2 regions of the Streptomyces cyaneofuscatus genome follow, and region 2 is predicted to be linked to the other one. Evidence: predicted binding sites of a transcription regulator. Region 2 holds the regulator's gene; the other holds the start of a gene.
What was found. The regulator HspR, encoded in region 2, represses chaperone genes until heat shock. The targets are predictions, from matches to a motif close to TTGAGNNNNNNNNNCTCAA.
Positions count from the first base shown of each region.

Region 1: a site for HspR is predicted at 2,607-2,625, ahead of lon (endopeptidase La). Genes of this name have one in related genera too.

Region 1 covers NZ_CP137002.1:2,418,477-2,429,435, reverse strand. Annotated here, with positions in the region: gene R2B67_RS10075 (hypothetical protein) at 1-52, opposite strand, end outside; gene R2B67_RS10070 (ABC transporter ATP-binding protein) at 49-816, opposite strand; gene R2B67_RS10065 (zf-HC2 domain-containing protein) at 813-1,799, opposite strand; gene R2B67_RS10060 (RNA polymerase sigma factor) at 1,796-2,404, opposite strand; gene lon (endopeptidase La) at 2,648-5,065, shown strand; gene R2B67_RS10050 (polysaccharide deacetylase family protein) at 5,171-5,923, opposite strand; gene R2B67_RS10045 (lysozyme) at 6,091-6,957, opposite strand; gene R2B67_RS10040 (MarR family winged helix-turn-helix transcriptional regulator) at 7,176-7,658, shown strand; gene R2B67_RS10035 (protein phosphatase 2C domain-containing protein) at 7,682-8,473, opposite strand; gene R2B67_RS10030 (sensor histidine kinase) at 8,837-10,959, shown strand, end outside.
Region 2 covers NZ_CP137002.1:4,321,064-4,332,022, reverse strand. Annotated here, with positions in the region: gene clpB (ATP-dependent chaperone ClpB) at 1-991, opposite strand, end outside; gene R2B67_RS19210 (pyridoxamine 5'-phosphate oxidase family protein) at 1,181-1,582, shown strand; gene R2B67_RS19205 (Rieske (2Fe-2S) protein) at 1,726-2,046, opposite strand; gene R2B67_RS19200 (hypothetical protein) at 2,043-2,291, opposite strand; gene R2B67_RS19195 (hypothetical protein) at 2,405-3,415, shown strand; gene R2B67_RS19190 (helix-turn-helix transcriptional regulator) at 3,594-4,622, shown strand; gene R2B67_RS19185 (LuxR C-terminal-related transcriptional regulator) at 4,666-5,649, shown strand; gene R2B67_RS19180 (heat shock protein transcriptional repressor HspR) at 5,717-6,172, opposite strand; gene dnaJ (molecular chaperone DnaJ) at 6,174-7,367, opposite strand; gene grpE (nucleotide exchange factor GrpE) at 7,464-8,114, opposite strand; gene dnaK (molecular chaperone DnaK) at 8,111-9,964, opposite strand; gene R2B67_RS19160 (sugar transferase) at 10,425-10,959, shown strand, end outside.

The DNA of each region.
Region 1 (10,959 bases), 1.9 Mb from region 2:
GCGGGGCGGCGGCCGGGGCGGTGGGCTCCGGCGGGCTCAACGTGTCCGTCATGCCCCCACCGCCGTACGGTGGGCGCGCAGGGCGGCGGTGTAGCCGCGCTCGATCGGGTTGCCGCCGAGCCCGTCCGCCGCGTCGCCCAGTTCGATCAGGTCGGCGGTGGTGCCCCGGTAGGCGATCCGGCCCGCCTCGATCAGGGTCACGTCGGAGCAGGCCGCCGCGACGTCCTCGACCAGATGCGTGGAGACGATCACCGTGGAGGTCAGGCCCACCTCCCGCAGCAGGGCCCGGAACTCCACGCGCTGCTCCGGGTCGAGACCTGCGGTCGGCTCGTCCAGCAGCAGGAGCGCGGGTTCGTTGACGATCGCCTGGGCGATGCCGACCCGGCGCACCATGCCGCCGGAGAGGGTCTTCACCTTGGCGTCGATCCGGTCGCCGAGGCCGACCCGGTCCACGGCCCGTTCCACCGCCGCCGCGACCCCCGCCCCGTCCATCTCCTTGAGCCAGGCCACGTAGCCGACGAACTCGCGGACGGTGAACCCCGGGTAGTAGCCGAACTCCTGGGGCAGATAGCCGAGCCGGCGCCGTACGGAGGCGCGCTCGCGGTGATCGGCTCCCCGGCCGACCTCGCTGCCCAGCAGCTCCACCTGCCCGGCGTCCGGGGGCGAGACCGTGGCCAGCACCCGGATCAGGGACGTCTTGCCCGCCCCGTTGGGCCCGAGCAGTCCGTGCACACCCGGAGCGAAGTCCAGGTCCACGGCGTCCAGGGCGGTGTTCCTGCGGTGCCGGACGGTCAGCCCGGTCACTTTGGCGCTCACGGCGTCTCCAGATGGTCGAAGGATCGGCGGCGGGCGGCGAGCAGCAGCGCGCACGCCACGGCCCCGGCGGCCCAGCCGCTCTGGACGGCGGGGCCGGCGAAGTACGGGGAGGCCCCCGCCATCAGCGCGGCCCCGGCCGGCCCGCCGGCGGCGGCGGGGGCGACGACGAACGCCAGCCAGGCGGCCCCGACGGCGGCCGCCCCCCGGCGGCCGCCGACGAAACTGCCCAGCGCGAGCGCGGCGAGCGTCAGCGCCAGCCCCGGCAGCAGCCAGGCGGCCGCCCCCGGGCCGCCCGCCGCGACCGGCAGCACGGCCCCGGCCAGGGTCAGCGCCGGGACGCTCACCGCGAGGACGGCGGCGGCCCGGGTCAGCAGCAGCCGCAGCCCGCCGGACGGGGTCGAGGTGGCGATCTCGTACAGCGGATCGGCGTGCAGCCCGTAGGACAGGGCCACCCCGGCGAGCGGCAGCACCGGCGCCGTCACCAGCAGCAACGGCCGCACCGAGGCCCCGAGCCCGGCCCCGTACGACAGGGCGACGGCCCCGAGGGCGACGGCGACGAGCGCCACCAGCCAGGCCCCCCGCAGGGCGGGCCCGGCGGCCCACACGACCCGGGCGGCCCGTGACAGGCGCGGGGGCACCCCCGTGGTCCCCGCGCCTGTCACGGTGGTGGTGGTTCCCGCGCCTGTGCTGGCGCCGATGGCCGGGCCGGTGCCGTTGTCGGCGTACGCCCGGGAGCCGACGCTCTCGCGCGGTTCCCGGACAGCCCGCTCCAGCACCGCCGCCCGGATGGAGGCCAGCAGCGGGCCCGTCTCCGGCCCCGCCCGGACGGCCGACGAGACCACGGCCGCGCAGGCGCCGCACGCCTCGACGTGCTTCTCCAGCGACCACGCATCGCTCTCGGCAGCCGTACCGGCGGCGTACCGCGCGGCCAGCTCCCCGTCCACGTGCCAGTGGTGCCCCAGGCCCGAACGCCCTCGCCTCATGCCGTGCCTCCCAGCGCTTCGCCGTCCGGCGTCAGCCGTTCCAGTGCGTCCCGCAGCTCACGCCGGGCCCGCATCGCCCGGGTCTTGACCGTGCCCTCGGGGATGCCGAGCAGCGCGGCCGCCTCCCTCGTCGACAGCCCGTCCACGACCGTGGCGCGCAGGACCTCGCGCAGCTCCGGCGAGATCCCGGCCAGCGCGGTGCCCACGTCCCCGTACTCCAGGCCCGCCAGCACCCGGTCCTCGGCGGAGGGGGCGACGGTCTCCGGGGCCGGGCCCGGTGCCCGGTCGGCGCGGGCGCCCGCCCGCAGGGTGTCGACGAGCCGGCGGGAGGCGATCACCCACAGCCACCCGCCGACCTGCGCGCCCCGGTGCGAGCCGGCGGAGCGCCACACGGTCACGAAGGTGTCCTGGAGCACTTCGCGCACGGTCTCCGCGTCCGCGCACCGCCGGGCGAGCCGGGCGTGCAGCCACCCGGCGTGCCGGTCGTAGAGCGCGCCCAGCGCCTCCGCGTCCCCGCCCGCGACGGCGCGCACCAACGCCGCGTCGTCGCTCTCCGCCTCCGTACCGTCATTCCGGTCTCCCCCCGCAGGGCGCAACAGCCTCACACCCTCCCTATCGACGGGCGGACGCTATCCGGTTCACGGGTTCACCAGGAGATTCACCCGGAGGTTCACCAGGGCGGGAGACCGGCCCCGGGAATAGCCGTTCCGCGTCCGACGCTCCCGTGGACAGGGGGCTCACCAGGCTTCCAGGTCTTGATCGCTCACAGCGAACACCGCTCGGGGAACATTCGGCGGCTCACAAGCATTGAGTCCACATAGCTCAACTTGCCTGCCGAAGGGGAGATCATGACTACCGAGTCCAAGGCGTTCACACCGATCGACCTGCCCGTGCTGCCGCTCGACGACGAGGTCGTCCTGCCCGGCATGGTGGTGCCGCTGGACCTGTCCGACACCGAGGTGCGCGCCGCCGTCGAGGCCGCGCAGGCCGCCGCCCGTCCCGGCGGCGGGAAGCCCGAGGTGCTGCTGGTCCCGCGGATCGACGGGACGTACACGGGGACCGGTGTCCTGGGGACCGTCGAGCAGGTCGGACGCCTGAGCGACGGGGACCCGGGGGCGCTCATCCGGGCCCGTGACCGGGTCCGGATCGGGGCCGGGACCAGTGGGCCGGGGCGGGCGCTGTGGGTCGAGGGGACCGTGCTCGACGTCGTCGTGCCCGAGCCGCTGCCCGGCTCCGCCGCCGAGCTCGTCAAGGAGTACAAGGCGCTCGCCACCAGCTGGCTGAAGAAGCGCGGCGCCTGGCAGGTCGTGGACCGGGTCCAGCAGATCGACGACATCTCCGCGCTCGCCGACAACTCCGGATACTCGCCGTTCGTCACCACCGGGCAGAAGGTGCAGCTCCTGGAGACCGTGGACCCGGTCACGCGGCTGAAGCTCGCCACCCAGTGGCTGAGCGAGCACCTCGCCGAGCAGGATGTCGCCGAGTCCATCGCCAAGGACGTCCAGGAGGGCGTGGACAAGCAGCAGCGCGAGTTCCTGCTGCGCCGCCAGCTGGACGCCGTACGCAAGGAGCTCTCCGAGCTCAACGGCGACCCGGAGGACGAGTCCGACGACTACCGGGCCCGCGTCGAGGCCGCCGATCTGCCCGAGCACGTCCGGACGGCCGCGCTCAAGGAGGTCGAGAAGCTGGAGCGGTCCAGCGACCAGTCTCCTGAGGGGTCGTGGATCCGCACCTGGCTGGACACCGTCCTCGAACTGCCGTGGACCGAGCGGACCGAGGACGCCTACGACATCCGCGGCGCCCAGGAGGTCCTGGACGCCGAGCACGCCGGTCTCGCCGATGTGAAGGAGCGGATCACCGAGTACCTCGCGGTGCGCAAGCGGCGTGCCGACCGGGGGCTGGGGGTCGTCGGCGGGCGTCGCGGCGGTGCCGTGCTCGCCCTGGTGGGCCCGCCCGGCGTCGGCAAGACCTCGCTCGGGGAGTCCGTCGCGCACGCAATGGGCCGTAAGTTCGTCCGCGTCGCGCTCGGCGGTGTCCGGGACGAGGCGGAGATCCGGGGCCACCGGCGTACGTACGTGGGCGCGCTCCCCGGACGGATCGTGCGGGCGATCAAGGAGGCCGGTTCGATGAACCCGGTCGTCCTGCTCGACGAGATCGACAAGGTCGGCTCCGACTTCCGGGGCGACCCCGCCGCCGCCCTCCTCGAAGTCCTCGACCCCGCGCAGAACCACACCTTCCGCGACCACTACCTGGAGGTCGAGCTCGACCTCAGCGACGTCGTCTTCCTGGCCACCGCCAACGTCCTCGAAGCCATCCCCGAGGCCCTGCTCGACCGTATGGAGCTGGTCCGGCTGGACGGCTACACCGAGGACGAGAAAGTCGTCATCGCCCGGGACCACCTGCTCCCGCGCCAGCTGGAGCGAGCGGGTCTGGAGACGGACGAGGTCACCTTGGAGGAGTCGGCGCTGCGCAAGCTGGCCGGCGAGTACACCCGCGAGGCGGGCGTACGGAATCTGGAGCGGGCCGTCGCCCGGCTGCTCCGCAAGGTCGCGGCCCAGCACGAACTGGGCGACCGCGAGCTGCCGTTCACGGTGACCGACGCGGACCTGCGCGGCCTGATCGGGCGCCCGCACCACGTGCCCGAGTCCGCCCAGGACCCGGCCGAGCGCCGCACCGCGGTGCCGGGCGTGGCCACCGGACTCGCGGTGACCGGGGCGGGCGGTGACGTCCTCTTCGTCGAGGCGTCGCTCGCCGACCCGGAGACCGGCGCGTCCGGACTGACCCTGACCGGTCAGCTCGGGGACGTCATGAAGGAGTCGGCGCAGATCGCGCTGAGCTTCCTGCGGTCGCACGGCGCGGAGCTGGAGCTGCCGGTCGCGGACCTCAAGGACCGGGGCGTGCACATCCACTTCCCGGCCGGTGCGGTCCCGAAGGACGGCCCGAGCGCGGGCATCACGCTCACGACCGCGCTGGCCTCGCTGCTCTCCGGACGCCTCGTCCGTACGGATGTGGCGATGACCGGTGAGGTGTCGCTGACCGGACGGGTACTGCCGATCGGCGGCCTGAAGCAGAAGCTGCTGGCCGCCCACCGCGCCGGCATCACCACCGTGGTGATCCCCCAGCGCAACGAGGCCGACCTGGACGACGTCCCGGCCGAGGTGCTGGAGAAGCTGGACGTCCACCCGGTCACCGACGTCCGCCAGGTGCTGGAGATCGCCCTTGCCCCGGCCTCGGCCCCGGCGGAAAGGATCCCGGCCGCGGCCTGACCGCCACGCAGTGACGGGCGCGGTATCAGGTACGTGGCCGGTACGGACGGCCCGCTTCCCGAGTCAACGGGGGCGGGCCGTTCCGCATGCACCGCAGCACGGTGCTCAGGGGCGGTAGATCGTGCCCGGCTCCGGCACCGCCGGGGCCATCAGCTCAGGGACGGTCACGAAGATGTAGCCGTCCTTCTGGAGCGCGTCGATGATCCCCGGCACGGCGGGCACGGTGCCCTGGTAGATGTCGTGCAGCAGGATGATGCCGTCCTTGCTCGCCTGGTCCACGATCCGCTTCGTGATCAGCGCCGAGTCGTTCGTCGAGTAGTCCTTGGCGGTGGCGCTCCACAACACCTGGGAGAGCCCCAGCTCCTTGCTGATCCCGGAGACCTCGTCGTCCGTGCGGCCCTGCGGCGGGCGCATCAGCCGGGGCTTCTTCCCCGTCACCTTCTCGATCGCCACCTGGGTCTTCTCCAGCTCGGCCCGTATCGCGTCCGGCTCCTCGTCGGTGAGGATCTTGTGCGTCCAGGTGTGGTTGGCCACCTCGTGGCCTTCGTCCTGGATGCGCCGCACGGTGTCCGGGTGCTTGAGGACGTGGTGCTTGCCCAGCAGGAAGAAGGTCGCGTGGACCTTCTTCGCCTTCAGGATGTCCAGCAGCTCCGGGGTGTCCTTGCCCGGCCCCGCGTCGAACGTGAGGGCGATGCACTTCGCCTTGCGGCAGTCCGCCCGCCCGAAGGAGCCCTTGGCGTCGGACGCCGCGTCCTGCCGTGCCGAGGCCGGAGCCGTCGTCTCCATCGAGCATCCACTGAGCGCCAGTGTGAGCGTCGTCACCAGCGCGGCGGCCAACCCGCCGCCGAACAGGGTCATCTTCTTCGACACGGCACACCACTCCTCTGCGCGGAAATCTCCGCACAGGTGTGCGGTACGCCGAGGACTATACATAGTGCGTATACATCGGGTGCATAGTGGGGTGCGGGGCGGCGCGAAGCCCCGGTGACCTGCGAAGAGGTGACCGGGGCCGGTTCAGGTGGGGGTCAGCCGTTGGCCAGTGCCTGTACGCGGTCGAGCGCGCCGTTGAAGCGGTTGTGGTCGCCGACCGTGGGGCCGGTCGAGGTGTACTGCCACATCGTGTGGACGGGCCAGCCGGCCGGCAGCTCGCCGACCGTCGTGTTGTACCGGGCCACCCAGAGCGGGTTGACGGCGCCGAAGCTCGCGTTGTTGCCGGTGCAGTCCTTCCACCAGCTGGTCGCGGTGTAGATGACCGCGTCCCGGCCGGTGCGTGCCCGGTAGGTGGTGGTGAAGTCCCGGATCCAGTTGACCATCGCGGCCTGGCTGAGGCCGTAGCACTGGGCGCCGTACGGGTTCCACTCGATGTCGAGCACCCCCGGCAGGGTCCGGCCGTCCCGGGACCAGCCGCCGCCGTTGTCCACGAAGTAGTTCGCCTGCGCGGCGCCGCTCGCCGTGTTCGGGGTGGCGAAGTGGTACGCGCCACGGATCATGCCGACGTTGTACGAGCCGTTGTACTGCTGCGCGAAGTAGGGGTTCCTGTAGTACGTCCCCTCGGTGGCCTTCACGTAGGCCCACTTCACGCCGCTGTTCCACAAGGTCTGCCAGGCCACGTTTCCCTGGTGGCTGCTGACGTCCACGCCCTCGGTCTGGACGACCCGGGGATCGCGGGGCAGCCCGCCCTGGCCGTCGTGCTCGATGACGCCCTGGCCCATCCTGGCGGTGCCGCGGGCGGGCGGGGCGTCGGCGGTGTCCGGGCCGGCCGCGGTGGCGCCGCCCGGCAGGGTGAGGAGGAGGGTGAGTGCGGCCAGGAGGGTTCCGCCGACGGTGAGGCGCGAGCGGCGGGAGGTGCCGGATCTGCGGGAGGTGCCGGATCTGTGACGGTGCAGGGGCATGGGTGTGCCTCCGGGATGTGGTGGTGGATGCCCACAGTCGTGGCGTGCTCATGTCATACGTACGATCCGGTGACGACGCTACGCACGTAGACCCGGAGTACGGAAGAGGGCCTGGCCGCCGCCGTTGGTCTACGCCTGCGAAATACTGGCCCAGCTGCGGCGTTGACCGGCCGTGGAAGAAACTTTCATCGGCAGGAAACCGTACGAGGGGTGCTGACGTGCACGGGAGCGAGAGCGCGCGGGAGCCGGGCGCGACTGCCGGGACTGGTGTGGACCACGAATTCCTGGCGCTGGAGCGCGAGCTGGCGGTCTTCCTGCGCCGCGCCCGGGCCAGTTCGGGCGAGATGGCCCGCGAGGTCCACCCCGAACTGGAGCCCGCCGCCTACGGCTTGCTCGTCCGCCTGGAGTCGGCCGGCCGGCAGCGGGCCACCGAGCTGGCCGCCTACTTCGGCGTCGGCAAGGCCACCATGAGCCGTCAGCTGCGGGCCCTGGAGGACCTCGGCCTGGTCGCCCGCGAACCCGACCCGGCCGACGGCCGCGCCTGGCTCGTCCGGCTCACCGACGAGGGCCTCGCCCGTTTCCGCAGCGTCCGCGACGCCCGGCGCGGGCAGTACGTCCGCAAGCTGGCCGACTGGGACCGGGCCGAGGTAGCGGAGCTGGCCCGGCTGCTGCACCAGCTGAACACCCGCGCGGAGGAGTGACGTCCGGCCCGCCGCCCCCGGCCCTACAGCTCCACGAACACCGCCGTCGCGTCGTCGTGCGTCTTGCTCCGCCGCAGCCGTACGCGCCCGGCGGCCGCGTCGGCCCCCTCCAGCTCCCGTACCCGGTCGATCAGCCCCCGGGGCCCCGCCTTGCGCACCAGCTCCAGCAGGGCCGCCCAGTCGCCCTCGCGGAACACCTCCGCCCACCGGCTCGCCCCGTCCGTCAGCGCGGCCAGCGAGCGGACCTGGTCCGCCGGGACGGTGCCGGTCACCGCACGTGCGGCCACCGCGGGGTCGGCGGCGGCGGTGAAGAAGCCGCCCTCCTTGTTGCGCAGCCGGCCGTCGACCGTCGCCGCCGAGGCCAGCGAGCCCGGCGGCAGGCGGTCGAGCCGGTCGTCGAGGACCGCCCGGACCGCCCCGTCCGCTCCCTCCAGCAGGAGCGCCGCATCGGAGAGCACCAGGTACTCGATCGCGTGTTCGCCCCAACGCGCCAGGGCCACGGTCGCCTGAGGCGTCCGTACGTGAGAAAGGTCACAGGTCGACCGGTGGGCGTCGGCGGTGCGCCGGATGGACTCCGACAGGATCTCGGCCAGGTCCATATCTCGCCGTGAACCCGACAGTTCCACCAGTGCGCCGCCCAGCCGGGCGGTGAACCAGGGGACGGAGTGCACACAACCGTCATCCCCCTCCGGCGGCGTGACACCGTCCAGCACCACCACCACTCCCCCCTGGCCGGACGCGGGGACGGCGGCCGATGCCCAGTCCTCGTTGGGGCGTTCGGGATCGCCGGGGACGGTGACGAGTTCGCAGCGCATGACGCCAGTCTGCACGAGGTCTTCACGGACCCCGCACGGGAGCGGTTTCCGGCCGTACCAGCAGGTCAACGCGGGCCCCGCGCGCGGAGGGCGCGGCTCCGGGGGAGTGCGGGCGGGCATCCTGCCAAAGGCGGCGCCGAAGTTCCACCCCGCGCCCTATGCATGGTCAGGGGCGCCTCTGGGGAGACTTGTTCGCCAACTCAAGAGTGATGTTCACTCGTTCGAGTGGCGGAGCGGTTGATGCGCGCCCCCCTCTCAAAAGCGCTGGAATGGTCAGAAGCCATACCAGGAGCGGGGCGTCCCTCTACGTGACCGAGCGTCACCTCTGCTTCAAGGGTGGACGAGTCAAGATTGCGAGCACCGGTGCAGAAGAAGCGGCCGCGGAGCCAGGGCAGCACGCGCGACGGTTCCGGGGCGACGCCTCCGGCTCCGGTCGCCACCAAGCGGACCGTACGGGTACGGAGCCGGCTGGTCGCCGGTGTCGCCGTCGTCGGGGTCATCGTCCTCGCGGCGGGCGCCCCCGCCGCGCTGAGCGCCTCCTCCGATCTGGCCGAGTCCCAGCGGCTCGTGACCCTCTCCGAGCTGAACCAGCGGGCCGTCACCCTGGCGCACTCCCTCGCCGACGAGCGCGACGCCGTCACCGCGTACATCGCGGGCGGCCGCGCCGATGACGGCCAGGCCGGTGCCCAGAGCCGCCTCACCCGCACCACCCGCGTCGACCAGCAGATCGACGAGATCCACGAGCCGGCCCCCGCCGCCCTGCGGCGCGACCTCTCCACCGTGCCCTCGCTGCGCCGGGACGCCCTCACCGGCAAGGGCTCGGCGCTGGAGGCCCACCAGGCTTACTCCGAGGTCATCGCCAAGCTGCACGGCATCGCCGCCGAGCTGGCCGACAAGACCCCGCCGCGCGCCGCCGACGCCACCCGCGCCCCGCTCGCCCTCGGCGGAGCCGTCGAGCAGGCCTCCGCCACCCGCGGGCTCCTCCTCGCCGCCCTCGCCGTCCCGGCCCCGGAGCCCACCGCCCCGCAGATCGACCCCTTCACCGGGCTGCCGGTCGAGGCCGAGGACGACGCGACCAAACGGGCCGACCGCGACCGGGACGAGCTGAGCGCCGCCGCCCAGCAGGCCCGGGTCCGGGAGCTGGCCTCGCTCGCCGAGTTCGACCAGGCGGCCAACCCCGTCGCCCGCGACAAGCTCTCCGCCACCGTCACCGGCCCCGAGGTCAACAGCGCCGAGAAGTACCTCGCCCGCCTCACCGACCGCCCAGAGCTCTCCGAGAGCGAGCGCACCACCAACGCCAAGAAGCTGGAGTCCGCGCTCTCCGCCCGGGTCGACCGGATGCGCGGCGTCGAGTCCGCCCTCGCCACCACCCAGGTCCAGCGCCTGGAAGGGTTCCGCGACGACGACGTCACCGCCCTCGAACTGAGCATCGCCCTGCTCGGCGGCTGCTTCCTGCTCGCCGTCGGCGTCTCCACCGCCGTCGCCCGCACCCTCACCCAGCCGCTCGCCGTCCTGCGCATCGGCGCCGCCCGCCTCGCGGACGAGCCCGCGACCGCCGAACCGGTCCGCTACACCGGCCGCAACGACGAGTTCGCCCAGGTCGTCCGGTCGATGAACACCCTGCACGCCAAGCTCACCGGCCTCCAGCAGGAGTTCACCGGCCGCTTCGAGAACCTCAACGCCGAGCGCGCCGAACTGATCGCGGGCCGCGAGGCCCTCACCCTCCAGCGCGCCGAACTCCAGGTCCAGGCAGCCGAGCTCGCCACCCAGCTGGAGCGGCTGAAGAACACCGTCCACCACACCTTCGTCAACCTCTCGCTGCGCAACCTCGGCCTCGTGGAGCGCCAGCTCGGCGTCATCGAGAGCCTGGAGGAGCGCGAGCAGGACCCGGAGCGCCTCGCCACCCTGTTCAAGCTGGACCACATGGCCACGGTCATGCGCCGGCACAGCGAGAACATGCTCGTCCTCGCGGGCGCCGAGCACGGCCACGGCCACGCGGGCCCGATCCCGCTGGTCGACGTGGCCCGCGCGGCCGTCAGCGAGATCGAGCGGTACGAGCGGGTCACCATCCAGTCCCTGCCGCCGCACGCCCAGATCGCCGGGTTCGCCGCCGACGACCTCAGCCACCTCCTGGCCGAACTCCTGGAGAACGCCACCTCCTTCTCCCCGCCGGACTCCCATGTCGAGCTCTCCGGCTGGCTGCTGGAGACCGGCGAGGTGATGCTCTCCGTGCAGGACGAGGGCATCGGCATGTCGAGCGTCCGGATGGGCGAGCTCAATGCGAGGCTGGCCGACCCGGCCTCCTTCGAGGTGGGGGAGCAGAACGCCGACGGGGCCGGACTCGGCCTCCAGGTCACCTCGTTGCTGGCCGCCCGGCACGGTGTGCGGGTCCAGCTGCGCGAGCAGAAGGGGAGTGGAGTGACGGCCGTCGTCGTCCTGCCGCAGACCCTGCTGCCCAACACCCTCCCCGCCTCCCCGCCGCCCGC
Region 2 (10,959 bases):
GGGCGGGGTCCTTCTCGATGCGCTCGCGGTACTCGTCGAGCGTGGTCGCGCCGACCATGCGCAGCTCACCGCGAGCCAGCATCGGCTTGAGCATGTTGCCCGCGTCCATGGCGGAGTCGCCGCCCGCGCCGGCGCCGACGACGGTGTGCAGCTCGTCGATGAAGGTGATGATCTGGCCGTCGCTCTCCTTGATCTCGGAGAGGACGGTCTTGAGGCGCTCCTCGAACTCGCCGCGGTACTTCGCGCCCGCGACCATCGCGCCGAGGTCCAGCGAGACCAGCCGCTTGTTCTTCAGGCTCTCGGGGACGTCGCCCTTGACGATGCGCTGGGCGAGCCCCTCGACGACGGCGGTCTTGCCGACGCCGGGCTCACCGATGAGCACCGGGTTGTTCTTCGTGCGCCGGGACAGCACCTGCACGACGCGGCGGATCTCCTGGTCGCGGCCGATGACCGGGTCGAGCTTGCCCTCGCGCGCGGCGGCCGTGAAGTCGGTGCCGAACTTCTCCAGGGCCTTGTACTGGCCCTCCGGGTCGGGTGTGGTCACGCGACGCCCTCCCCTGCTCGTCTCGAATGCGGCCAGCAGCTTCTTCGCACCGGCCCCCTGCCCGTCGAGGATCTCACCGGCCCGCCCGCCCTTCGCGGCGATCCCGATCAGCAGGTGCTCGGTGGAGAGGTACTCGTCGCCCAGCTCCTTCGCCCGCTGCGCCGCGTCCTGGATGACGGCCAGCAGCTCACGGTTGGGCTGCGGCGGGGCCACGGTGGAGCCGGTGACGCTGGGCAGGGCCCCGAGCAGCCGCTCGGTCTCCCCCCGTACGACGGCCTGGTCGGCCTCGACGGCGGCGAGCAGGTCGGTGATGTTCTCGTTGTCCTCGCCGCTCAGCAGCGCGAGGAGCAGGTGTGCGGGGGTGAGATCGGGGTGCCCGTCCTTCACGGCCCTGTCGGTGGCCGCGTTGATGGCGTCCCGGCTCTTGTTGGTCAGCTCGGCGTCCACGTGTGCTTACTCCTCCTCGCAGCTGGAACTGGTCCCTTGCTCGTCCCTTGACGGGAACAACGTGCACAAAGTTGAGTCTATTCCACTCAAGGCAAGAGTACGGCACCTGAGCCCTGCCCGTCCCGAGTGAACCGGCTGCCGGGGCCACCTGCCACCGCACCGGCACAGCCCCGCGCCTACGCTTCACCCATGGCAGACGTACGGAACCCCACCCCCGGCTACCTCGCGTTCTGGCGCGAGCGGCACGTGTGCACCCTGACGACGCTCCGCCCCGACGGCACACCGCACGTGGTGCCGGTGGGCGTGACGTACGACCCGGAGGCCGGGGTGGCACGCGTGATCACCGGCAAGGGCACCCGCAAGGTCGCCAACATCCTGGCCGCGGGCCCGGAGGGGGCACGGGTCGCCGTCTGCCAGATGCACAAGGCCCGCTGGGCGACGCTGGAGGGCGTCGCGACCGTCCGGAGCGAGCCGGAGGCCGTCGCGGACGCGGAGAGCCGTTACGCGGAGCGCTACGAGCGCACGCCGAGGGTCAACCCGGAGCGCATCGTCATCGAGATCGCCGTCGACCGGGCACTCGGAAACGCCTGAGGCCCCCGGGCCGACCGCGAGGCCCCGGCCGGCCGTGAGGCCCCCGAACCGGAACAGCACAACGGCGCCACCGTGTTCAGGTCACGGTGGCGCCGCTGTGTGGGGGAAGCGCCTGGAGCGACAGGTGACGACGGGGGAATCGCTCAGGCGCTGCGGGGGGTGGCGGAAAGGGGTTCTGACGCGATCAGCTCATGGTCCCGCTGATCGAGGTTCACAAAGATCATCCCGTACCTGACGGCGCAGCGGACGGGCTGCGGCGCGCCACGGGGGCGGCGGAGACAGCGGTAGGCGCGGACGTCCTCGTCCTCTTCCATCACGACGACGATCGGCTCTCCGAACAGGGTGACCATCAACGAGTCGCCACGGCGGGGGAGGGCCGTGAGCAGATCGATGAAATGCCACCCTGAGCGATAGGCGGTTGCCATCTCGCGCCGGAAGGTGCGGTCGTCCGGCGGCGTGGTCATGCGACCGTGTCGGCCGGGGCGGACCAGCTGATCTCGCCGGGCGCCGACGTCTTCGGGGTCAGCCAGCTGATCTCGTCGGCAGCGGCCGCCTGCACGGACCAGCTGATCTCGCCACCGGATACCGAGCTGCCGGCGAACCAGCTGATCTCGTCGGCACGAGGTGCCGCCGAATTGCTCATCGCGCCGCCTGCCACGCCAAAGCCCAGGGCCGCGACGAAAGCGGCGGCAAGCACCGAGCGAAGCATTCGCTTATCCATAGTCGGCTTCGTCCTCACTTGTGGATTCCTCTTCCCCGCATCCACGACGATGTCTCAACCGGGTAGGGGAACGCCACTGGGACGATGCATCATGTTCCTGCATGTTCAGGAACCTGGGGGGTGTAGATATGGCCACAAGAGAGACAAAGTCGACACATCCTCACGGCGTCACGGAACTGTGTGACGCCGGAAAGCGGCTTTACGCCAGCGCGCTACGATCCGGACGAATCTCTCGTTCAGAGGTTGAGCCCGCCCCCTGCTTGATGGATTTCGCGCTCCTGCACCCCGATCCGGACGACACCGCGTGGCTCCGGCCCATCGCCCCGTCCGCGGCTCTGGCTCAGCGCCTGCACCCGATCGAGCGGGAGATCCAGGAACGCAGACGGCGCTCCGTGGAGTTGGCGGACTCCTTCGAGCCGTTCATGGACATCAGCGCCCAGGATCCTCCCACCACCCACGCCATCACGGTCCTGGAAGGGGGGCACCGGATCAATGCCGCCCTCGATCTCGCCACCGCCGAGTGCCGCACCGAGGTCCTCACCGTCCAGCCCGGTGGCGACCGCGGCGAGGACCGCCTCAGCGAGGGCCTCGAACGCGCACTGTCCGTGGTGGATCGCGGCGTCGCCATGCGCACTCTCTACCAGCACACGGTGCGGCACAGCCAGGGCACGCTCGCCTACGCGGCCCGCCTGGCCGAGAGCAAGGTGGAGATCCGCACACTCGAAGAGCTCATCGAGCGATTGATAGTCTTCGACCGGACTGTTGCCTTCATACCCGCGCGCAACGACGACCAAGTCGCCCTGGAGCTCCGCCATCCCGGACTGATCGACTACCTGGTCAAGGTCTTCGAGCAGCTCTGGAGCCGTGCGTCGCCCCTTCTCGGTGAGCTTCAGTACGACCCACCTCCCAAGGGCATCAGCGGTGTTCAGCGGTCCATCGCGCAACTGCTGGTGGAAGGCCACGTGGACGACTCGATCGCCCGGCGCCTCGGTATGAACGTACGCACCTGCCGCGCCCATGTCGCCAAGCTCTCCGCCACCCTCGGCAGCACCAGCCGGGCACAACTCGGCTATCTGATCGCGCGGTCAGGAATCCTGGAATCGGACTCCTGACCGCGCGAGCGATCCCCCCGTGGGAACCCGGGCGTGACTGCGCAATGGGGGAGAGCACAGCCGACGCCCAGGTCGTGCCGGGGAAGTTCCCGGCCTCCCCGACAGGTCCACACTCCCCTCAGAACCACACGGGCACCACCGTCAACTTGTTGCACTGCATAAAGCAGGGGGATCCCAAATGGCGAGCAGTGAAGGCAGATTAGGACATACCCCACATCAGAACGGCGTGCTGTGCGCTCCGGCGCTGCGGCTGTACGAGAAGGCCCTGCGCTCCGGGCGGATAGCCCGCGCCGAGATCGGCGACGCCCCGTGCCTCACCGAACTGGCCCTGCTGCATCCCGACCCGTGGGACGACACCTGGATGCGGCCCGTGCCACCGTCAGCCGCTCTGGCCAACCTCCTGCAGCCGGTCTCCCGGGAGATAGACGAGCGCCTGCGCCTCGCGACCGCGCTGAGCCGGTCCCTGTACCCGCTCACCGCCGTCGCCCACGACGACCCCAACCTCGCCATCACCGTGCTGGAGGGGGTTCCGGCCATCCAGGCGTCCATCAACGAGGCCACCGCCACCGCCACGGACGAGATCCTCACGGCCCAGCCCGGCAGCGACCGGCCGGCCAGCACCCTGCGGGAGGGGCTGGCCAACGCCAACACCGCCATCCGGCGGGGGGCCAGGATCCGCCACATCTACCAGCATCCGGCCCGCTACAGCGGCTCCATCAGGGACTACCTCTCCCAGGTCCCGGCCCAGCATCTGCACGTACGCACCACCGAGCTGACCGTCGAACGGCTGATCATCATCGACCGGACGGTGGCCTACATCCCCGCCTCCGCCGACCGCAGCACCGCGCTGCGGATCAGCCATCCGGCCCTGGTCTCCTACCTGATCCAGGTGTACGAGGTCCTCTGGGCCCAGGCCGTACCGCTGGCCGAGAACTACCAGGCGACCGCACCCGGCGCCCCGGTCACCGCGGTCCAGCTCAGCATCGCCCGCCTCCTCGCCGAAGGCCACGTGGACGACGTGGTGGCCCGCAAGATGGGCATCAGCGTCCGCACCTGCCGCTCCCACATCGCCAAGCTCATGCAGACCTTGGGCGCCACCAGCCGCACCCACCTCGGCGCACTGCTCGTCGAGTCGGGCATCGTCGAAGCGACCGCCGCCGAGCAGCCGCCCCGGACGACACCGGCACGTCCGGACGACACGAACTAGCCTCGTTCGAGGGGCATACCGAAACCCGCGGGGGGGCCGAGGCATGTGCACGACGACGGAGAACGCGGACGGACCGGGAACCGCCCACGGCCTCTGCGAGCCCGCCATGAGCCTCTACGCGACGGCTCTGCGCGAAGGCCGCCTGCCCCGGACGGAGCTCGCCGAAGCGCCCTGCCTCCTCCAGCGGGGCCTGGTCCACCCGGACCCGGACGACGAGCGGTGGGCACGCCCCGTACCGGCGTCGGCCGCGCTCACGCGCCTGCTCAGGCCCCTCGCCCAGGAGGTCTTCGAGCGCCTCGACACCACGGCCACGCTCGTCAACGCCCTCCTGCCGCTGACCTCGGTCGCCGGTCGCGAGCCGCACCCCGAGATCACCGTCGTCAGCGGAAAACCGGCGATCCAGGAATCCCTCGAAGAGGCCGGCCGCAGAACCCGGGAACACATCCTGACCCTCCACCCGGGCAGCAAGCGCCCCGCCGAACTCCTCGAACGCGCCCGGAAGAACGCGTTGCCGCCCCTTCAGCGCGGTGTGTCCGTGCGCCACATCTACCAGCACTCCGCCCGCTACAGCCCGCCCCTGAACCACTACGTGGACCGGCTGCCGTACGAGGGACTCCAGATCCGCACCATGGAGCAGACGCCCGAGCGGCTCTTCATCTTCGACCGGGTCGCGTACATCCCCACCACATCCCAGCGGGACGTGGCCCTCCGCATCACGCACCCCGCCCTCGTCCGCTACCTCATCCACGTCTACGACGTCCTCTGGGCCAGAGCCACCCCCTTCGGCGAACCGCTCCGGACCGCCGGGCCCGACGCCCCGGTCACCGCCGTCCAGCAGAGCATCGCCCGCCTCCTCACCGAAGGCCACGTCGACGAGGTCGTCGCCCGCAGGATGGGCATCAGCGTCCGCACCTGCCGCTCCCACATCGCCAAGCTCATGCAGACCCTCGGCGCCACCAGTCGCACCCACCTCGGCGCCCTCCTCGTACGGTCCGGCATCGCCGGAGCCGGCCGCGGCGACGCCTGACAACGCGCGGCGGGGCCGGGAAGGCGTCATGAACGCTCTCCCGGCCCCACCGCACACAGGCGTGTTCCTACTCCGCCCCCGGCCGCTTCGGCTTCGGCCGCCAGACCACCAGCGCGCTGGTCTGCTGCACGTCCTGGTACGGCACGAGGTCGCGGCGGTACGAGGCGTGCACCTGGGCCTCGCGCTGCTGCATGGCGACCGCCGCGCCGTCCACCGCCGCCGAGAGCTCGGCGACGCGCTGCTGGAGCGCGGTCACCTGGTTCTCCAGCTCGATGATGCGCTTGATGCCCGCCAGGTTGATGCCCTCGTCCTGCGACAACTGCTGCACGGTGCGCAGCAGCTCGATGTCGCGGGCCGAGTAACGGCGGCCGCGGCCGGCCGTACGGTCGGGGGAGACCAGGCCGAGACGGTCGTACTGGCGCAGCGTCTGCGGGTGCAGGCCCGAGAGCTGGGCCGCGATCGAGATCACGTACACCGGTGATTCATCGGTCAGCTGGTACGGATTGCGTCGACGGCCGTCCATCTCAAGCTCCCTTCGCGGCCTGGAACAGTTCTGCCCGCGGGTCCTCGTCCGCGGTCGCCTTGCGGTAGGCCTCCAGCGCGTCCCTGGCCTCCTGGCCGAGGTCCGTGGGGACCGCCACCTCCACGGTGACCAGCAGGTCGCCGCGGGTGCCGTCCTTGCGGACCGCGCCCTTGCCCCGGGCGCGCATCGTACGCCCGTTCGGGGTGCCGGGGGGCAGTTTCAGGGTGACCGGGGGTCCGCCGAGTGTGGGGACCTTCACCTCGCCGCCGAGCGTCGCCTCCGGGAAGGTGACAGGCACGGTGACCGTGAGGTTGTCGCCCTTGCGGCCGAAGACCGGGTGGGCGCCGACGTGGACGACGACGTACAGATCGCCGGCCGGTCCGCCGCGCTCGCCCGGGCCGCCCTTGCCGCGCAGCCGGATCCGCTGGCCGTCGGAGACGCCCGCCGGGATCCTGACCTGCATGGTGCGGGCCGACTTCGCCCGGCCGCTGCCGTGGCAGACGTCGCAGGGGTCCTGGGCGATGAGGCCCCGGCCCTTGCAGTCCACGCACGGGTCGGTGAGGGAGAAGCCGCCGCCGGTGCCGCGCGAGACCTGGCCGGTGCCGACGCAGGTCGGGCAGACCCTGGGGGTGCCGTTCTTGTCGCCGGTGCCGGAACACGCCTTGCAGGGCGCCTGGCTGGACATCCGCAGCGGGACCGTGGCCCCGTCGACCGCCTCGGTGAAGCTGAGCGTCACCTCGGACTCGATGTCCTGGCCGCGCCGCGGCTGGACCCGGGTGCCGGTACCGCCGCGGTTGAACAGCCCGCCGAAGACGTCGCCGAGACCGCCCCCGCCGCCGCCGAAACCGCCGCCCGCACCACCCTGGCCGCCGCCCGGGGCGCCGCCGCCGAAGAGGTCGCCCAGGTCGAAGTTGAAGTTGCCGCCCGCACCACCGGGGCCGGCGCGGAAGCCACCGTTGCCGAAGAGGGCGCGCGCCTCGTCGTACTCCTTGCGCCGCTTGGTGTCACCGAGGACGTCGTTCGCCTCGGAGATCTCCTTGAACCGCTCCTCAGCCTTGGCGTCACCCTTGTTGGCGTCGGGGTGGAACTCGCGGGCGAGCTTGCGGTACGCCTTCTTGATCTCGGCGTCGGTGGCGTCCTTGGGGACGCCGAGGACCTTGTAGTAGTCCTTCTCGACGAAGTCCTTCGTGCTCATCGACGTCCCTCCTTCCGGACGATCGGCGCGGCGGCCGGCCCGTGGGCCGGCCGCCGGACCGGTCGGTGTGCACCCTGGTGGTCAGACGTGGTGTCGTCAGACCTCCTCGGTGCCACCGCTCTCCTCGTCGTCTGTCTTCTCTTCCTTGGCCGCCGCGGGCGTGGCGCCCGGCTGCGGCTCGGCGACGGCCACCCGCGCGGGGCGGATGGTGCGCTCGCCGATGCGATACCCCGGCTGGAGGATCGCCACGCAGGTCGTCTCGGTGACGTCCGGCGCGTAGCTGTGCATCAGGGCCTCGTGGATCGTCGGGTCGAAGGGCTCGCCCTCCTTGCCGAACTGCTGGAGGCCCAGCTTCGCGACGACCGTCTCCAGCGATTCGGCGACCGACTTGAAGCCGCCCACCAGCTCGCCGTGCTCCCTGGCGCGGCCGACGTCGTCGAGCACGGGCAGGAGCTCGGACAGGAGGTTCGCGACGGCGATCTCCTTGACCGTGACCCGGTCCCGCTCCACGCGGCGGCGGTAGTTCTGGTACTCGGCCTGGAGCCGCTGGAGGTCCGCGGTGCGCTCGGCGAGCGCCGTACGGACCTGGTCCAGCTGAGCGGTCAGGCCGGCGGTCTGGTCGGTGTCCCCGGCCGGGGCCGCCGCCTCCTCCTCGGAGGGTGCGGCAGCCTTCGGCTCGGCGTCATCAGGGGTGGCGCCGGAGGGGACGTCGGGCTTCTCGTCGAAGCCCGGAGTCTCCTCGGTCACGCCGCACCGCCCTTGGTGTCCTTCTCGTCGTCCACGATCTCGGCGTCGACGACATCGTCATCGGCCTTGCCCTGGGCGTCGCCCGGAGCCTCGGCGCCCGGCGTAGCACCCTCGGCCTGGGCGTTGGCGTACATCGCCTGGCCCAGCTTCTGGGAGACGGCGGCGACCTTCTCGGTGGCCGTACGGATCTCGGCGGTGTCCTCGCCCTTGAGCTTCTCCTTCAGCTCGCCGACAGCGGTCTCTACCTCCGTCTTGACGTCCGCAGGGACCTTGTCCTCGTTGTCCTTGAGGAACTTCTCCGTCTGGTAGACGAGCTGCTCGCCCTGGTTGCGCGACTCGGCGGCCTCGCGGCGGGCGTGGTCCTCCTCCGCGTACTTCTCGGCCTCTTCGCGCATCCGGTTGACCTCGTCCTTCGGCAGCGAGGAGCCGCCGGTGACGGTCATCTTCTGCTCCTTGCCGGTGCCGAGGTCCTTGGCGGCGACGTGCATGATGCCGTTGGCGTCGATGTCGAAGGCGACCTCGATCTGCGGCACACCGCGCGGGGCCGGCGGCAGACCGGTCAGCTCGAACATCCCGAGCTTCTTGTTGTACGCCGCGATCTCGCGCTCGCCCTGGTAGACCTGGATCTGCACGGACGGCTGGTTGTCCTCGGCCGTCGTGAAGATCTCGGAACGCTTGGTCGGGATCGTGGTGTTGCGCTCGATGAGCTTGGTCATGATCCCTCCCTTGGTCTCGATACCGAGGGACAGCGGGGTGACGTCGAGGAGCAGGACGTCCTTGACCTCGCCCTTGAGGACACCGGCCTGGAGCGAGGCGCCGATGGCGACGACCTCGTCCGGGTTCACACCCTTGTTGGCGTCCTGGCCACCGGTCAGCTCCTTGACGAGCTCGGCGACGGCCGGCATACGGGTGGAGCCACCGACGAGAACGACGTGGTCGATCTCGGAGAGCTGGATGCCCGCGTCCTTGATGACGTTGTGGAACGGGGTCTTGCAGCGGTCCAGGAGGTCCGAGGTCAGCTGCTGGAACTGCGAGCGCGTGAGCTTCTCGTCCAGGTGCAGCGGGCCCTCGGCGGACGCCGTGATGTAGGGCAGGTTGATCGTGGTCTCGGTCGAGGACGAGAGCTCAATCTTCGCCTTCTCCGCGGCCTCGCGGAGACGCTGGAGAGCCATCTTGTCCTTGGACAGGTCCACGCCGTGCCCGTTGGCGAACTGCTTCACCAGGTAGTCGACGACGCGCTGGTCCCAGTCGTCACCACCGAGGTGGTTGTCACCGTTGGTGGCCTTCACCTCGACGACGCCGTCACCGATCTCCAGGAGCGACACGTCGAAGGTGCCGCCACCGAGGTCGAAGACGAGGATCGTCTGGTCGTCCTTGTCCAGGCCGTACGCCAGGGCGGCGGCGGTCGGCTCGTTGACGATACGCAGGACGTTGAGGCCCGCGATCTCACCGGCCTCCTTGGTCGCCTGACGCTCGGAGTCGTTGAAGTACGCCGGGACGGTGATGACCGCGTCGGCCACCTTCTCGCCCAGGTAGGACTCGGCGTCGCGCTTCAGCTTCTGCAGGATGAAGGCGCTCATCTGCTGCGGGTTGAAGCCCTTGCCGTCGATCTCGATCTTCCAGTCAGTGCCCATGTGGCGCTTGACGGAGCGGATGGTCCTGTCGACGTTGGTGACCGCCTGACGCTTGGCCACCTCGCCGACCAGCACCTCGCCGTTCTTGGCGAAGGCGACGACGGACGGCGTGGTCCTGGCGCCTTCGGCGTTGGTGATGACGGTGGGCTCGCCGCCTTCGAGAACGCTGACGACGGAGTTAGTCGTGCCCAGGTCGATGCCGACCGCACGTGCCATTTCAATTCCTCCAACTGACTACTTGAGTGGATCTGACTCAAGGATGCATGACACCGGCCCCGGAGTCAACAGACCTGAGTCGAGCCGACTCAACTTAGGTGCCGATACACGTCGCCATCGCGCCGTTGCCCCGACCCACCATCCCACCGTGGGATCGTTCTGTCACAAAATGCCGCGAGACGGTCACAACCGTCATCGATCGGCTGGTACAGGCACACGATCAGGCGCTCCACCAGGCACACCACCAGGCACTCCATCGGACTCCGAACCCCGGGCGGGCGCGATGCGGAACGCGAGACAGCGGCGCGTGCGGCAGAAGAACCAGAGGAAGAAGCAACGGCAGAGGCAGCAGGAACAGCAGGACCGGCAGGACCAGCAGGGGCAGCAAGGGCAGCAGGACCGGCAGGGCCAACAGGAACAGCGAAGGCAGCACGCCCGGCAGCAGCCCCGGCCCGAAGCCGTGGCCGGACCCCGGACGCCCCCGCCACCCACGCCCCCTCCCCCACCCCCGTACGCCACCGAGCCCCCCGCCCCCCGGAAGCACTCGGACCCCACCGGCACCGCCCGGGGCCACTTCCCCTCCCGCCCCGCCGCACACCTCGCCGGCCTCAGCGACCGGGCCGGCCACCTCGCGGCCCGCCTCGCCCCCCGCGCCTCGGCCGAACGGGTGCTGGACCTGACCCTCGGCACCGCCCTCCTGATCGCGGCCGCCCCCGCCATCGCCCTCGGGGCCCTGGCGCTCACCCTCCGGCGGGGCCCCGGCAACGTGTGGGAGCGCAGCCCCCGTACGGGCCTCGGCGGCCAGGTCTTCACGCTGCGCACCCTGCGCACCCGCCGGCTCCGGCTCGACCTGCTCTCCCGGCTCCCCCAGGTCGTCCGGGGCGAGCTCTCCCTCGTAGGACCGGCCCCGCTGGCACCGGGCGACCCGCGCGCGGCATGGCCGGGGGCGCGGCAGTGGCGGCAGGAGCTGCGGCCGGGACTGACCGGGCTGGCCC